3 regions of the Paraburkholderia sp. J76 genome follow, and region 2 is predicted to be linked to each of the others. Evidence: predicted binding sites of a transcription regulator. Region 2 holds the regulator's gene; each other region holds the start of a gene.

Region 1 (5,719 bases), on a different contig from region 2:
CGTCCCAGCGCCCGCCGTGTCCACTGTCTCCGTTGCCGATTCCTCCGTCTCCGACGCCAGCCAGGCGCACGCCGAAGCGGCGAGTGCCGTATCCGCGTGGCTCGCGAAGCTCAACGACGCGCAGCGCGAGGCCGTCGAGCACGGCGGCGAGGCGGGCTATGCGCCGGGCTCGGCGCTGCCGGGCCCGTTGCTCGTGATCGCGGGCGCCGGCTCGGGCAAGACGAATACGCTCGCTCACCGCGTCGCGCATCTGATCGCGGGGGGCGCCGATCCGCACCGCATCTTGCTGCTCACGTTCTCGCGGCGCGCCGCGCAGGAAATGACCCGGCGCGTGGCGCGCATCGCCGCCGGTGCGCCGGGCGCGGCCGCCGTGCTCGCGCAGGGGCTCACGTGGGCGGGCACTTTTCACGGCGTGGGCGCGCGGTTGTTGCGCGAGTACGCCGACCACATCGGCCTTTCGCCTGCGTTCACGATCAACGACCGCGAGGATTCCGCCGATCTCATGAACCTCGTGCGCCACGAACTGGGCTTCTCGGCGAAAGAAAAGCGTTTCCCCTCGAAATCGACCTGCCTTGCGATCTACTCGCGCGCGGTCAACACGGGCGATTCGCTCGCCAACGTGCTCAACCGCTCGTTTTCGTGGTGCCTCGAATGGGAGCCGCAGTTGCGCGCGCTGTTCGCGGCCTACGTGGACGCCAAGCAGAAGCAGAATGTCCTCGACTACGACGACCTGCTGCTCTACTGGGCGCACATGGCCGCCGAGCCGGCCATCGCCGCCGATCTCGCGGGCCGCTTCGACCACATCCTCGTCGACGAATACCAGGACACCAACCGCCTGCAGGCCTCGATCCTGCTCGCACTCAAGCCCGACGGCCGCGGCCTGACCGTGGTCGGCGACGATGCGCAGGCGATCTACTCGTTTCGCGGCGCGACCGTGCGCAACATTCTCGACTTCCCGGCGCAGTTCGACCCGCCCGCGCGTCAGGTGACGCTGGAGCGCAACTACCGTTCGACGGCGCCGATCCTCGCGGCCTCGAACGCCGTGATCGACGCCGCCGCCGAGCGTTTCACCAAGAACCTGTGGACCGATCGCCCCTCGCAGCAGCGCCCGCGCCTCGTCACCGTGGCCGACGAGGCGACCCAGGCGCGCTACGTCGTCGAGCAGATTCTCGAAGCGCGCGAGGCGGGCATGAAACTCAAGCAGCAGGCCGTGCTGTTTCGCGCGGCGCACCACAGCGCGACGCTCGAAATCGAACTGGCGCGGCGCAATATCCCGTTCGTGAAGTTCGGCGGCCTGCGTTTTCTCGACGCCGCGCACGTGAAGGACGTGCTGGCGGTGCTGCGCTGGGCCGAGAATCCGCTCGACCGCGTGGCGGGGTTTCGCGTGACGCAGTTGCTGCCGGGCGTCGGGCCCGCCAACGCCGCGCGTCTGCTCGACCAGGTGGCCGCGTGCACGGGCGCGTATCGCGCCGCCGAGGCGCTGGCGGCCTTTGCGCCGCCGCCGCGCGCGGCCGGGGACTGGCCCGCGTTCGCGGCGCTCATCGACAGCCTCGCCATGCGCGCGACGCCGTGGCCCGCCGAATTCGAGCGCGTGCGGCGCTGGTACGAACCGCATCTGGAGCGCAACCACGAAGACGCGCCGGTGCGGCTCGCGGACCTGCTGCAAATGGAAAGCATCGCGAGCACCTACGCCTCGCGCGAGCGCTTTCTCACCGAACTCACGCTCGATCCGCCCGACGCCACGAGCGCCGAATCCGCCGATCCGCTGCTCGACGAAGACTACCTGATCCTCTCGACGATCCATTCGGCGAAAGGGCAGGAGTGGCGCAACGTGTTCGTGCTCAATGGCGTGGACGGCTGCATTCCGTCCGATCTGGGTGCGGGCAGCGACGACGAACTGGAGGAGGAGCGGCGGCTGCTCTACGTGGCGATGACGCGCGCAAAAGAGGATCTGCACATCGTCGTGCCGCAGCGTTTTTACGTGCACAACCAGGCGGCGTCGGGCGACCGGCACGTATGGGCTTCGCGCACGCGCTTCATCGCCGCGCCCATGTTGCCGCTGTTCGAATCGCGCGCGTGGCCGCCTGCGCCCGTGGCGGGCGCGCCGAGCGCGGCGGGACTCGCCGCCGCCGCGCAGGCGAAGGTCGAGATCGCCGCGAAGCTCAGGAAGATGTGGGACTGAAGAGGCCCGGCGAGGCGCTCAACGCCGCTGCTCGCGCGCCGTAGCGCGCTGCGGCGGCATGAAGAAGTTGCGCAGCCACGCGGCGAGGCGCGTGAAGACGTCGTCGGGCTCCTCGACGAAAATCTCGGGCTTGAGCAGCCGCAGATACTCCATGATCTGTTGCGCTTCCTGCTTCTGGAACACGCCGTGCGTGACGCCCAGCCTCAGAAGCCCGCGCAGTTCGCCGAGGCGCTCGCGCGCCAGGCTGCCGCTGGCCTGCTCGCAGCCGATCTTCGCTTCGTACACGCGTTGACGCAGCGATTCGGTGAGCCGCCACGCGGGCGTCTGCATCGACTCTTCCAGCGCCTGGATGTCCTGCACGCCCGATTTGATCTGGGCCGCGAGCGGATCGACCAGCGTGTCGTCGCCCTGGGCCTCGCTCACGATAGCCGCCGCCCAATCGCGGCACTGCTTCGAGAGTTCGTCTGGCGTCCATTCGGGCCGCGACGCGAAGCCGAAACCGAATTCGCCCGCCTGCCGCATGAGGATCGAGACGACCTCGGGGAACTCCTTGTCGAGCGTGCGCTTGGCCCACGCGTACTGGCCGCCTTGCAGGAGCCGCTGCACGGCGTGTTCCGTGAGCGGCGTCATGTTGTCGAGCAGCTTCGCGCGCAGGTAATCCTCGAATTCCGGCGTGGCGAACTGCGGGTCGAGTTTGAGCGAGACGCGCAGGAACGCGTCGAAATCCTTGCGCAGCGACGCAAGCGTTTCATCCTTCAGCTTGAGGGTGATATGCCCCATTGTGGTTGCCCCGGTGTAATCCTTAGCGCTTCTCGCGTGCTCTCGCCGTTCGAGCAGTGGCCTGCCAGAGCAGGCCTTGACGGGTTTAACGGCGGCCCGGGGCGAAACTTGAGCGCAAGGGGCGAGGGGCTGCCCTAGCGCAGGACCACGCCTTGCCAGAGGAAGAACACGCCGAGCCCGACCGCGATGGTGAGCAGCGGCCGCTTCGTGAGCGCGCTGACGACGACTGCCGCGAGCGCGCCGACGAGTTGCGGATTGTGCCAGGTCAGTTCGGCGCCCTGGCCGTGGGGCGAGACCGCCATCGGCACGATGATGGCCGTGAGCACGGTGACAGGCACGAAGCCGAGCGCGGTGCGCACGAGCGGCGGGAACACGAGCCGCTCGCCGAGCACGAACACCGCGGTGCGGATGACCAGGGTGATGAGGGCCATGCCGAGAATCAGGATGACGTAGCTCATTGCCCGGCTCCTGCGGTGCGTTGGACGTTGGGGGACTTGTGCGGGGACTCGCTGCCGGCGCGGGCGCCGCGCGACGAACCCGGACGCGAGAGAACGACACCCACGACCACGCCCGCGAGCACGGCGCCGAGCAACCCGAGCTTGTACGGCCAGCCCTGCCAGAAAAAGGCGAGCGCGCCCGCAGTCGCGGCGGCGGCGAGGTAACGCACGGCGACTAACTGCGGCACGACGATGGCGATGAAGGTCGCGACCATCGCGAAGTCGAGGCCGAGCGACTGGAGGCCGGGGAACGCCGCGCCGAACAGCAGGCCGGCGGCGGTCCAGAGCTGCCAGTTCAGGTACATCGAGACGCCCGAACCGAGGAAATGCCACGGCGAGACATCGTCGCCGGGCGGATGACGGCGGAAGTGCGCCCACGCGACGGCGAAGACCTCATCGGTGAGCAGGCCGCCGAGCACGAGACGCCAGCGCAGCGGCAAATGCGAGACATAAGGCGCGAGCGTCGCACTGTAGAGCACGTGCCGCAGGTTCACGATAAACGTGGTAGCCCAGATCACCGCGAAGCTCGCGTGCGAGGCGATCAGCCCGAGCGCGATGAACTGCGCAGAGCCCGCGAATACGGCGAGCGACATGAACTGGCCGTGCCAGAGCGAAAGCGGCCCCGACGTGACGAGCGTGCCGAAGATCACGCCGAAGGGCGCGGCGCCGATCATCATGGGGATCGTGTCGCGCGCGCCTGCCATGAATTCGGCGGTGCGGTGAGGGTGCGGCGTGGGATGCGTGGTCAAACTGTCCTCCTGATACATGGGGACAGCATAGCGGGCGGCGATGCGCGTGGCTTGTACGTTCTTGCGGCGTGGGGCGGTCGGCGCGCTCAGGACGATTGCCAGCGCCCCGGCGGCACGCCGAACATGCGCCGGAAGTGCCGCGTGAAATGGCTCTGGTCGGTGAAGCCGCTCGCCACGGCGACGTCGGCGACCGTGGCGCCTTCGCGCAGCGGGCCGAGGGCGCGTTGCAGGCGCAACTGCGTGCGCCAGGCGTGCGGCGGCAGGCCGGTCGCCTGCGTGAATAGCCGCGTGGCGTGAAACGGCGAAAGGCCGACCGCCTGGGCAAGATCGGCCACGCGCAGCGGCGCGGCGAGATCGGCGGCGAGGAGGGCCTTCATCGTTTCCACGCGCGGGTCGTTCGGACCGTGCCTGAACGCCGCCTCGCGCGTGCGGCCGTAGCGCGTGAGCAGCGTCGATAGCGCGTCGAGCAGCGCGCCTTCCACGGCGAGCAGATCGGAACATGACGCGGTAGACGGCGCGCCGGGAAGTGGGGGAATGGGGGCCACGCCAGCCGGGCCGGCGCCGGGTTCCGGCCCGGCCGTGGCGCGCCGCCAGTCGGCGTCGGCCTCCAGCAGACGGTGAGCGCGCGAGAGCCGATGCGCGAGATCCAGATCGTGGATCACCTGGACGTCGAACCACGGCAGCGGCTGCGCGCGTCCGGCGATTTCGCCGGCCAGTTCGTGCAGGAAGTCGATCGGCACGTACATCACCCGATAGCTCCAGCCTTCTTCGACGGCGCGCGAGCCCGTGTGCAATTCGCCCGGATTGATGACCGGAACGCTGCCCGTTTCGGCGACATGCTGCGCGCCGCGATAGCGAAAGCATTCCGCGCCACCCTCGATCACCGGGATCGTGTACGCATCGTGCCAGTGGGGCGCGAACGCGTGCTCGTGATATTCGGCCGTGACGAGATCCGCGCCGGGCAGAAGCGGCGTGCGCCAGTAGCGGGCGGAATCTCGAAAGCGGGAGTCGGTCATGGTGAAGGATCCTGCGCGGATCCCCAGTTTAGCGCAGCGGAATCGTCGTGCCCGCCGGCACCGGCACGGCCGTGACGCTATTCTTGGCGCTGCCGCTCACCACGCGGTCGCTGTAGGTCAGGTAGACGAGCGCGTTGCGCTTCGCATCGACCACGCGCACGACGTGCAGCGTCTTGAAGAGGAGCGACATGCGCTCGTTGAAGACATCGGCCTGCTGTTTGAGCGGCCCGGCGAACGAGATCGGCCCGACCTGCCGGCACGCGATGGACGCCTCGGTCGGATCTTCCGCAATTCCGAGCGTGCCCTTCACGCCGCCCGTGCGGGCGCGGGAGACGTAGCAGGTGACGCCTTGCACCTGCGGATCGTCGTAGGCCTCGACGACGACCTTGTCCGAGCCGGTTACGCGGAAATTGGTGTTCACGCTGCCGATCTGCTCGGCGTGGGCGGCGGCTAAAGCAGCGAGGCTCGCGCAGGCGAGAAGCGGGCGCGCGAGGA
Region 2 (5,719 bases):
ACACGACCGTGGGGATGCGCTGCATCGGCGCGAAGCCGTGGACGCTCTACGTGAGCGCGCGCGTTGCCGTGGACGTGACCTACTACGTGGCCTCGCGCCAGATCGGCGCGGGCGAAGCCCTCTCGGCCGCCGACTTCATGCCGCGCGCGGGCGACCTCGCGAGCCTGCCGCAGACCATCATCACCGATCCCAATCAGGCGACGGGCGCCGTCGCGCTCGCGCGCATTTCGGCGGGACTGCCGCTGCGCACCGACATGCTGCGCAGCGCGGCCTCGGTCGTGATCGGGCAAACGGTCAAGGTAATCGCCGTGGGCAGCAACTTCACGATCTCGGCCGAAGGCAGCGCGCTCAACAACGCCGAACCCGGCCAGCAGGTGCGCGTGCGCACGAGCGGCGGCCAGATCATCTCGGGCGTGGTCAAGGACGCCGGGACGGTCCAGGTGCAGATCTAGGGCCGGTTCCACGGGCCGGATTCGCGGGGGCCAACCGCCTCCCGGCGGCTCGCTTCGTCGGCTTTCCGGCTGTGTGCGTCAGCACACGTAACAGCATGTAACGGTGGGATTTTCGCGCTAAAGTTCGGCCCGGCCTGTGCCGTTATCAAGGTCAAATCGATCAGGAAAGCCCATCGTGAAAGTTGACTCCTCCACCCGCAATGATCCGCGCACGCTGCAGGATGGCCTCGCGCGTTCGCAAGGCGATTCGACCGGCGTAAGCACCGCCAGCACCGATAATGCGGCCGCTTCCGGCGCCGCAGGCAGCGCGAACGCAGCGGGCGCGGCCGGCGGCTCGAACGTGAGCCTTTCGTCGCTGTCGTCGACGCTGCGCTCGCTCGCCGCGAGCGGCTCGGCCGACATCGACATGACGCACGTGCAGTCGATCAAGGACGCGATCCGCAACGGCACGCTGCAGATCGACGCGGGCAAGATCGCCGACGGCGTGATCCAGACCGCGCGCGACCTCATGAAGCCGACGTCGGGCAACTGACACCCGGCCCACGAGCGCCGCGCAACCTTCGTTTTTTGGTGCCTTGCAATGAAAGATGCCCTGTTAGCCACGCTGATCGACGAACACGCCACTGTCGAGGCGTTCGCGTCGCTGCTCGCCTATGAAGAAAAGGCGCTCGTGTCGGCCGACGGCATCGAGGCGCTCCCGCAAATCGTCGAACAGAAGACGACGCTCACGCAGCGCCTCGCGGGTCTCGAAAAGGCGCGCGACGCGCAACTGGCTGGCCTCGGCCTGCCCGGCGGCCGCAAAGGCATCGAAATGGCCTGCGACGGCGACACGCGCCTCGCGAGCCAGTGGGCGCTGCTCAAGGGCTCGACCGAACGCGCGCGCCGCAAGAATCTCACGATCGGCATGATGATCCGCACGCGCATGGAACATAACCGCCGCGCGCTCTCGATCCTGCGCGGCGAAACGGGCAACGGCGCGATGTTGTACGGTCCCGATGGACGTTTGCCGGCGTTCGGGCTGTAAGGCGCGCGGGCGCGTCGTAGGCGCAAGGACAAAAGCCGAAGCAAGGGATGCTTCGGCTTTTTGTTTGGGACTGACGGGTGGTGTGGCTAGCCATCGGGCCTTCATGCCTGCTCGATTGTCGCGACGGGCAGGAAGAGTCTTCGCGGCGCATCCGTGAACGGCTCGAATCCGTATTTTCGATAGAACCCTGCTGCGTTGTCATCGAGCGCATCGACGATGACGCATTGCACGCCTACCCTGCCCGACGCTTTCAGCACGACATTTAGCGCGTGCATAAGCAGAAATTCGCCAAGGCCTTGGCCGTGGTGCCGCACGTCCACCGCCAGCCGCGCGAGCAAGACCGCCGACGCGCTCCTCGGGAGTTTTGCGCCGCGCATGCCGTCCGTTTCCACCGCTGTCGCCGCGAGCGCGTAGTAGCCCGCTATCGTGCGTGGAGCAGACGACGCCGCGGCGACATAAGTGCGAGACAGATTCTTCTTTTGATGCTGATTCGCTACGTGGCGAATCCATTCGTTCATCGAATCGACGCCGCAATCGAAGCTGTTGCGGTCATCGCCCTCCCTCAACTGACGAATCTGTGTTTCCACTCTTGTTTTTCCTGAAGCGAGCCATCGCGCGCTGCAGCGCCTCGTTGGGCTTCGGCGGCTCATCCAGCAGCGCGAAGAAGCGCTTCGATTCGTCCATCGTCAGGCGGATGGAGCGAATGACCTCTTCCTGCTCGATGACCTGCTCCGCCGCCCTGAGCGCGGCTTGCACAATAAACTGGTTGACGGTACTGCCCGAGAGATCTGCAGCAAGCTGCAGGATTTCCTGCTTCTCCGCACTCAACCGGGCAGTGATTCGCCCGCGGCTGGAGCTTTCCACACCGTTGTTGATAGCCATTGTTCATCCTTTTTTCGAGCTTGGGGCACGCCTACATCGTTTGGCGGATGCCGGGCCCGGGGTTCTGAAGCGCGACGCGGGGCACCCCCCACCGTAAATACCGGAGCCCGGGCGGACCGATTCGATCCCGGTTCACGGGCTGGAGCCACTATATCACTTACGGTGCCAAATTGTCACCAACGGCTTCATCCTGACATCAACAAAAAAGCCGAAGCGCTTTCGCACTCCGGCTTTTTCACCGCACCCGGCCCGCGCGAAAAACCGCGCGGAGCGTCTGTCTACGGCATTCGTCTCAACTCTCCTGGCCCGCCCACGACATCTCGCGCAGCCGCGTGCGCAGGCGCGCCACCGCCTGGCTGTGCAACTGGCACACGCGCGACTCGCTCACCTCCATCACCGCGCCGATTTCGCGCAGGTTCATGCCGCGCTCGTAGTAGAGCGACATGAGCAGCTTCTCGCGCTCGGGCAGCCGCTCGATCGCCTCGACGAGCGCGCCGCGCAGGCTGTCGTCGAGCAGGGCCGAAAGCGGGTCCGAGTGATCGACACAGTAGCGGTCGAGGAACGGTTCGTCCTCGGCGGAGCGGTCGAAGTCTTCGTAGTAGATGAGCTGGCTGCCGTGCAGGTCCTGCAGCATGCTCTGATACTCGTCGAGCGGCATGCTCAGATGCTCGGCGATCTCCGTTTCGCTCGCCGAGCGGCCAAGGCGCTGCTCCACCTGATGCACGGCGCTTTCCACTTCGCGCGAGGTGCGCCGCAGGCTGCGCGGCAGCCAGTCGTTGCTGCGCAGTTCGTCGAGCATCGCGCCGCGAATGCGCTGGCTCGCATAGGTCTCGAATTGCGCGCCCTGATCTTCCTTATAGCGGTTGGCCGCGTCGAGCAGGCCGATCATGCCCGCCTGGATCAGGTCGTCGAGGTCCACGCTCGCCGGCATCTTGGCCACGAGCTGCAAGCCGAGCCGTCTCACGAGCGGCGCGTATTTCGCAAGCACGTCGGCCTGCGAAATTTTTCCTTGAGCGTTATACATCGTGCTCTCCACTTCTCATGTCCCTGTGTGGCGTCGTCGTGAGCACGTCAGACGTGCTGCGGCGACGTGCGCTGCGCGGGCGTATCGGTCCGCCAGCCCACATGGGCCGACGCGGACGCCGATGTTGCGTTGGGTGCGGGATGCACACCCGTCACGCTTGCTGCGAACGAATCGGCGTTCGCGGCGAGCGCGCTGTGTGCGGCGTTTGTTGCGTTTGTCGTGCTTGTTGCATGCGTTGCATGGGTAGCGTGTGGCTGGACGGCGGCTTGCGGCGCGCCATCCGTATCGTCGGCGGATGCGTCGCCCGCCGCTTCATGTTCTTCGTGCGACTCGACGAGCGCCGCCCCGGCGCGCGCCGTGGCCGGCGAGCACGCGGAAACCGCGGGTCGCATGGGCCAGTGCGGCAGTTCGGCGGCCACGTGCCGGAAGTCGCGCGCGGCGGATGTCGACGGAAACGCATCGACGATGCAGCGCGCGAGCCTGAGCGCCTGCGCCATGTGCTGATCGGCGGCGACGCTACCGGCGCTTTCGAGCGAAACGCTCAGGTAGCGGCTCGCCACCCCCGCGAGGTTCTCGATCGCGGCGTGCGCGTCGCTCGCGTTCGCCACATGATTCGCGAGCACGCGAAACTGCGCGATCGCATGCGCGAAGTGCAGCCGTTTCATGCACGCATAGGCGTCCGTGATCGACTGCGCGCCGACGCGCATCACGATCAGCACGTCATGCGCGTGCATGGCGAGCGGCGACAGCGCGCCTTCGGCGTCGAGCTGCGCGTCGATCAATACGATGTCCGCGGGGCCCGAGATCACCTTCTGCAACTGCGCGGCCGTGTACTGCGCGCGGTTGTCACGCGAGGCGGCCAGCACGCCGAAGCCGAGCGCATGACGCCCCACGGCTTCCTCGAGCGTGCGCTCGCCGCGCATCACAGCAGCGAAGCTGCCCGCGCCGCGCACGCCGCCTATGAGCGAGCAGACCGAGCGCGAGCCGAGGCACTCGTCGATCACGAGCACGTCCTTGCCCTGCGCGGTGAGCGCCGCCGCGAGATTGACCACGGTGGTCGTGCGTCCGGGCGAACCCGCTCCGCCCGTCACCGCGACCACCCGCGAGCCTTCGCGCGCGAGAAGCCGCCGCAGCCCTTCGGCCTGATCGATGACGAACTTATCCAAACCTGACCTCGGGAGCCTGCGAATTCGAACGCGTCGAGAGTGCCGACAGCAGCGCCGGAATATCGTCTTCGTGCGGCACGAACGGCGAACTCTCTCGCGGAATGCAGAAAGCGCTGCGGATCAGGAAGCGGCGCGTCGCCACGTACAGGTTCTCGGGCACCTTCTGGCCGGTCGAGACGTAGTGCACCGGCAGCTTGTAGCGCAGCACGGTGTCGAGCGCGCTGCCGAGGTTGGTCGCCTCGTCGAGCTTGGTGAGAATGCAGCCCGTGAGCGGTGCGTTTTCGCTCTGGTATGCCTGCACGACTTCGTTGAGCGTGTCGCCGTGGTTCGTCGCCGAGAGCAGCAGAAGGCGCTGCACCGGACGACCCGCGCCGCACAGCATGGCGATCTGGTCGGCCACGGCGCGGTCGCGCTGGCTCATGCCGATCGTGTCGATCAGCACGATGTGCTTGTTCTTGAGTTCGGTGAGCGCGAGCTGGAGGTCCGCGCCGTCGCGCACGGCATGCACGGACACGCCGAGGATCTTGCCGAAGATGCGCAGTTGCTCGTGGCCGCCGATACGGTAGCTGTCGGTGGTGAGGAGCGCCACCTTGCTCGCGCCGAAGCGCATCACGCAGCGCGCGGCGAGCTTCGCCGTGGTCGTGGTCTTGCCCACGCCCGTCGGGCCCATCAGCGCGAATACGCCGCCGCGCTCCATGAGCGCCTCTTCGTCTTCGAGGACGGGCAGATTCGATTCGAGCACCGACTGGAGCCACTCCATGCCGGCCTCTTCGGTTTGCACGTCGGGCAGGCGGTCGATCATCATTTTCACGAGCTGCGCCGAGAAGCCCGCGGCAAAAAGCTGCTTGGTGAGCGCGCCCTGCACCGGGCTGCGGCGCTGGCGCTCGCCCCACAGGAGACCCGCGAACTGCTCTTCCATCATGCCGCGCATGGAGGCCAGCTCGTTCATCACCGTTTCGTTCACGACCTGTTCGATGCGCGTGCGGATCGCTTCGCTCACGGTTTGCGCTGCGTCGGCATGCTTGCTGGACGTGGGCGCGGGACCGGCGGCCTCCGGGCCGTGGCCGAGGCGCTGGGCGGCGCGGCGCGCGGCGACATGCGCGGCCTCGAGCGCCCAGTCGGGCGTGGTGGCGTCGACATTGGGCGGCAGCACCGGATCGGCGACATTGCC
Region 3 (5,719 bases), on a different contig from region 2:
TCCTGTTCATGCTGCGCCATGGCGAAGCGAAGGCGCTGATCGTCGATACCGAATTCGCGGCGCTCGCGCAGCGCGCCGCGCTCGAATTCCCGCACCTCAAGATCATCAGCGTGGCCGACATCGCGCCCGCCGACCCCGAGTTCTTCCCCCGCGCAACCGACTACGAAGCGTTTCTCGAACAAGGCGACGCCGATTTCGCCTGGGAGCCGCCGCGCGACGAGTGGGACGCCATCGCGCTGAACTACACGTCGGGCACGACGGGCGACCCCAAGGGCGTGGTCTATCACCATCGCGGCGCGTACCTCAACGCGGTGAGCAACATCCTCGAATGGGACATGCCCAAACACGCCGTGTACCTCTGGACGCTACCGCTCTTTCACTGCAACGGCTGGTGCTTCGCGTGGACCGTCGCCGCGCGCGCGGGCGTGAACGTGTGCCTGCGCAAGTTCGACGCGAAGCTCGTGTTCGACCTCATCCGCAGCGAGCGCGTCACGCACTATTGCGGCGCGCCCATCGTACAGGGGGCGCTCGCCGACGCCCCCGCCGGGTATCGCGAGGGCATCACGCACACCGTGCGCACGATGGTCGCCGGCGCCCCGCCCGCGCCGGCCGTGATCGCGAAGATGAAGGCGATCGGCATCGAGCTCACGCACGTCTATGGTCTGACCGAGGTGTACGGCCCCGCCGCAGTCTGTGCCGTGCAGGAGCGCTGGCAAACGCTGCCCGAAGACGAACAGGCGAGCCTCGCCGCGCGCCAGGGCGTGCGCTATCACCTGCAAAGCGGCGTGAGCGTGCGCAATGCGCAGACGATGGAGCCCGTGCCCGCCGACGGCGAAACGCTCGGCGAAATCATGTTCCGGGGCAACATCTGCATGAAGGGCTACCTGAAGAACGAGCGCGCAACCGACGACGCCTTCCGCGGCGGCTGGTTCCACACGGGCGACCTCGGCGTGATGACGCCCGACGGCTACGTGCGCATTACCGACCGCAGCAAGGACATCATCATCTCGGGCGGCGAGAACATTTCGAGCATCGAGGTGGAGGACACGCTGTATCGCCATCCGGCCGTCGCGCTCGCCGCTGTCGTCGCGATGCCCGATCCGAAGTGGGGCGAAGTACCTTGCGCATTCGTCGAACTGCGTCCGGGCGCGAGCGCCACGGCCGAGGAAATCATCGCGCACTGCCGGCTCTTTCTCGCGCACTTCAAGGTGCCGCGCGCCGTGCGATTCGGTGAACTGCCGCGCACGGCCACGGGCAAGATCCAGAAGTATGAGTTGCGCGCGCAACTAGGTTCGCAAAGCGCCATCGATCTGGCCGGCACACAAGGCGCGCCGAAAACACCGCGGTAAGAACGACATCGGGACCTGGCAGGCCGGTAGAGGTGACGCATTCGGGCAGCCCGCGCCGCTCGAATGTAACGTCAGTTGACAACCCGACCCTCCTGCGCGGGACTGCGATTGTCAGGCGCGGCTCGTAATCCTTTCTGCATCAAGGGCTCACTGTCAAAACAGCCGTTTGGGCAGCAAGAATCGTATGAAACGAAAGCTTACAAGTAGTCACGTATTCCTCCGCCTGGGCCCGATAAGCTTTGAACCGTGGTCGCAACACAAAGGCACCCGGTGCCGCGTGACTGACGACGCAACCCAAGAGGAGGTAACTCATGAATACGAAGAGCTGGAAGACCCCCGCCCGCGCCATCGCCGCTGCACTGATCGCCGGTGGCGCATTGATGGGCGCATCGAGCGCTTTTGCCCAATCCGCGCCGTACGGCGCCCCGTATGGGCTGCGTGCCGAAGCGGCGCCGCAATACGGCCAGCCGCACATGATGCCGGTGGACGCGCGCATCTCGATCGGCTGGCATGAGGACCGTTACTGGGACGGCCACCGATACTGGGCGCACGACGAGTGGATGCACCATCATCCGCACGATCCGGGTCCCCCGCACTACCGCGACGACCACCGTCCGCCGCCCCCGCGTTACTGATCCGCATGACGCATGATGCGTGATCGCCGGGCCGCCTTTCCTGGCGGCGCCGGATGTGGCACACCGAGGCCGGTCTTCCGCAGGGAAGACCGGCCTCGGCGCATTTCAGCGCCTTACTTCGCCGCGAGCGCAATCATCAGAATATTTCATTCGTCGTGCGAATCAATATGGCTTGCCTGCCCGCCGCTACACGGTTGCGCGCCGCCATGCGGCACGCCGATCGCAACCAGAAAGGCAGACGTCAGTAATTGCAGGTAATGCGCAAGCGTTGCCTCTCGAGCGTCCCGCGAGTAACGTGAATGGGCGTTTCGTTCCCCGGAGCGCACGGTGTATTCTCATTGCCCGGCCAGAGATGGCCGGGATTTTTTTTTGCGCGCTTGTCAGGTTTTTTTCCGGTTGCGGACGTAATTTTGCGGACGTAATGTGAGGTCGCCTCTTGAGAACAGGCGAGCCTTGTGACCCCGGTCGCGACACAGTCCGACCGGGTCTTTTTTTGGCTTCCGTGCCTGGGAGAATCGCGTCGGCCGGGCGGCGCCGCGAGAGAAAGAACAATGACGGATCACCGAATGAGGAGTTCGGCTTCGCTCCAGCCAGAGCTAGATCCGTCATGCCCGCCATTATCCGGTTCAAGGGCCGGGACGTCACTAGCGTCGGGCGCAAAGAACCATTACGGAAACTGGCAAGATATGGGGACGGGCGCAGGAATCCGGCCAGTGCGCATCGGCTAACATGGTGGTTTCGCCTGCTGTGGCAATCCGCTTGTCCCAACCGCTTGTGCCAACCTTCACCCTCGCCCGCCCTGTCGCCGCGGAACTCGATATCCGCAAGAGCCGCTTCATCGCGCACGCCATTCCCGTTGCCGACCGCGAGGCGGCCATGGCCGAAATCCGCCGTCTGCGCGACGAACATCCCGCCGCCACGCACGTATGCTGGGCGCTCCTCGCGGGCGGCCAGTCCGGCATGTCCGACGACGGCGAGCCCTCCGGCACCGCCGGGCGCCCGATCCTCGAAGTGCTGCGCCATCACGACCTGGACGGCGTGCTCGCGGCCGTGGTGCGCTATTACGGCGGCGTGAAGCTCGGCGCGGGCGGCCTCGTGCGCGCCTATACCGACGCCATCGCCAGCGCGTTGCAAGCGGCCGAGCGCGTCGAGCGCATCGCGCAGGCGCGCCTCACGGTCGAACTGGGCTACCCCGACGAAACCCGCGTGCGCCACTGGATCGATCAGGAGCAGTTCACGCTCGTGGAGAGCCAGTACGCCATGACGGTCCGGCTCACGATCCAGTTGCCCGCGACCGCCGTGGACGCCGCGCGCCACGCTCTCACCGACCTCACGCAAGGCCGCTCGGGCTTTCCCGAGCACGTCTGAACACGCGGCGCGGAGATGCCGCGCAAAGGTTTCAAATTCTTTTCGATTCTTTCATAAAGTTTCATGAAAGCTTGCCGTAATGAAAGCATGACCGCGCATTCGCGCGTTCCGTCGACTCGACGCACCAGAACGAACGGACTTCTTTCATGGCAAGCACGATCACGAACACCACCGCCAGCGCGAACAGCGCGCTGAGCGACGCCGCCCAGTCGATCATCAGCGGCGCGACCAATTCCACGCTCGACGTGAACCAGCTCGTCAAGGCGCTCGTCAACGCGAAGATCGCGGGCCCGAGCGCCGTCCTCAGCGCGAAGCAGACGGCAAGCAACACGACGCTCTCCGCGCTCGGCACGCTCAAATCGGCGCTCGCCTCGCTTCAGAGCGCGCTCGATCCGTTCAGGGACGGCGCCGCGCTGCAACGCTTCACGGTCACGACGAGCGAAAAGGACAAAGGCCTGAGCGCGGTGGCCGGCAAGAACGCGGTGGCGAGCAGCTTCACGGTCGAAGTCGATCATCTGGCGACGGCGCACAAACTCACCTCGGATAGCTTCGACACCGGCGAAACGCTCGGCGAGGGCAGCCTCGACATTTCGACGGGCGGCAAGTCCATGCATCTGACGGTCGCGGCGGGCAGCAACAAGCTCACCGACGTCGTCGCGGCGATCAACCGGGCGAAGGACAACCCCGGCGTCACGGCGTCGATCGTCAACGGCGCCGACGGCCAGCACCTCGTGCTGAGCGCGAACCGGACGGGCGCGGCCAACGCGATCGAGGTGCAGGCAGGCGCGGGCGTCGATACGCGCCTCGCCTCCTCGCAGATGCACGAAGTCGAGCCAGCCGGCGACGCCGAACTGCGCATCGACGGCACGCGCGTCACGAGCGCGAGCAACACGCTGGAGGGCGTGGTGAGCGACCTCACGATCAAGCTCGGAAGCGCCTCGGTGGGCACGAAGCAAACGCTCGCCATCGCCGCCGACACCGAAGCGACCGGCACGTCGATCCGCGACTTCGTGAAGGCGTACAACAGCTACGTGGATGCCCTGAACGGCTTGACTTCGTACACGGCGGCGACCGGTTCGACCGGCGCGCAAGCGGGCGCGCTGCTCGGCGACTCGATCGCGCGCACGCTCGCGGCGAATTTGCCGGCGGTCATATCGGCGGGCGTGAAGGGCAACGACGGCGTGACCCATTCGCTGGGCGAAATCGGCATCAAGCTCGGCAAGAGCGGCAAGCTGGAGATCGACGACGACACGTTCAAGCAGGCGCTGCAAGCGGGCAACAACGGTGGCAACAGCGGGGGCAACAGCGCGATTGCGGCACTGTTCGGCAGCGGCGGCATGACCGCGAAACTCAGCAGCGCCATCACGCCCTACGTGCAGTCGAGCGGCATTATCGAGCGGCGCAGCACGGCCATCAACAAGGAGCTGGACGACATCAAGAAGCAGTCGTCGATGCTCGATGCGCGCGCAACCCAGCTCACCGCGCAATTCAACCGCCAGTTCACCGCGCTCAATAAACTCATGTCGATCATGAACAACAACCAGCAGTATCTGACGCAGCTTTTCGGCGGCGCGAACAGCGCGGGCGCCCTCGCGACGAATCACAAATAAGGCTTGAACAGACGCGGCGCGACGCTAGCAAACGTGGAGCGCGGACAAAAAAAGGCCGCCGATCCATTCGTAATCGGCGGCCAACAGGGGACGTGAAGAACAACCGCGAATCGAACTATCAAATCGACCCGACCGCTTCATCATGGCGAGCCAAAATTAAGCCAAACTTAAACCCGCGCAAAAACCGGCCGGAAATTCCGGCGCTCGCGCGCAGGCAAATGAACGAACGCGTGATAATGGGCTGGCTATACTTTGATGTGCCACCCAACCGGGAAGAGCTGCCATGTTTGATCGACTGCATCGGTTTATCGAGGGCGCGGGTCCCGCGCGGCGCCATCGCGTCTGGAGCAAGGTGCGCATTTTCGTGGCCGCAATGGGCACGCTCGGCTCCGCCGCCGGCATCGCCATCGCAGTGGTCGGGCTCATCAACTTCGACCACCAGAAGGTGATTACCGGCGTGGCCATCATCATTATCTGCACGGCGATCTACGTCTCGATCCTCGTGCGCGACCGCAATCGCGTGGACTAGCGTACGCCGCCCCGGCGTTACTGCAGGTTCTGACCGTCGCGCGTAACGTGCACGGCCGTCGCGGCCACGTAGTCGGCGCGAATGCTGTCGCCCACCTTGAGCGATTCGAGCGGCACGTCCGGCGGCGCCACGACCACGACCGTCTGACGCGGCCCGCGCAGCGCGACCTTGCGGCTCTTGCGGTCGATCTTCTCCACCGTCGCAATCACCTGAACGCTATGCGCCGTC

Evidence for each region. The regulator FliA, encoded in region 2, starts transcription of late flagellar genes. The targets are predictions, from matches to a motif close to CTAAAGTTTNNNNNNNNNNNGCCGNTA.
Region 1: U5768_RS28565 (DUF4088 family protein) is a predicted target of FliA. The motif match lies at 3,049-3,075, and genes of this name have one in related genera.
Region 3: fliD (flagellar filament capping protein FliD) is a predicted target of FliA. The motif match lies at 3,406-3,432, and genes of this name have one in related genera.

The regions. Positions count from the first base shown of each region.
Region 1 is NZ_CAJMZJ010000019.1:44,142-49,860, forward strand. Features, by position in the region: gene U5768_RS28560 (ATP-dependent helicase) at 1-2,182, shown strand, start outside; gene U5768_RS28565 (DUF4088 family protein) at 2,201-2,962, opposite strand; gene U5768_RS28570 (AzlD domain-containing protein) at 3,097-3,420, opposite strand; gene U5768_RS28575 (AzlC family ABC transporter permease) at 3,417-4,226, opposite strand; gene U5768_RS28580 (AraC family transcriptional regulator) at 4,295-5,224, opposite strand; gene U5768_RS28585 (CreA family protein) at 5,253-5,719, opposite strand, start outside.
Region 2 is NZ_CAJMZJ010000008.1:247,875-253,593, reverse strand. Features, by position in the region: gene flgA (flagellar basal body P-ring formation chaperone FlgA) at 1-452, shown strand, start outside; gene flgM (flagellar biosynthesis anti-sigma factor FlgM) at 628-984, shown strand; gene U5768_RS17675 (flagellar protein FlgN) at 1,033-1,476, shown strand; gene U5768_RS17670 (GNAT family N-acetyltransferase) at 1,578-2,063, opposite strand; gene U5768_RS17665 (DUF1778 domain-containing protein) at 2,026-2,358, opposite strand; gene U5768_RS17660 (RNA polymerase sigma factor FliA) at 2,651-3,382, opposite strand; partial or broken gene U5768_RS17655 (MinD/ParA family protein) at 3,691-4,548, opposite strand; gene flhF (flagellar biosynthesis protein FlhF) at 4,541-5,719, opposite strand, start outside.
Region 3 is NZ_CAJMZJ010000006.1:332,045-337,763, reverse strand. Features, by position in the region: gene U5768_RS14745 (acyl-CoA synthetase) at 1-1,349, shown strand, start outside; gene U5768_RS14740 (hypothetical protein) at 1,661-1,984, shown strand; gene U5768_RS14735 (IMPACT family protein) at 2,714-3,352, shown strand; gene fliD (flagellar filament capping protein FliD) at 3,499-4,962, shown strand; gene U5768_RS14725 (DUF2964 family protein) at 5,246-5,491, shown strand; gene U5768_RS14720 (hypothetical protein) at 5,509-5,719, opposite strand, start outside.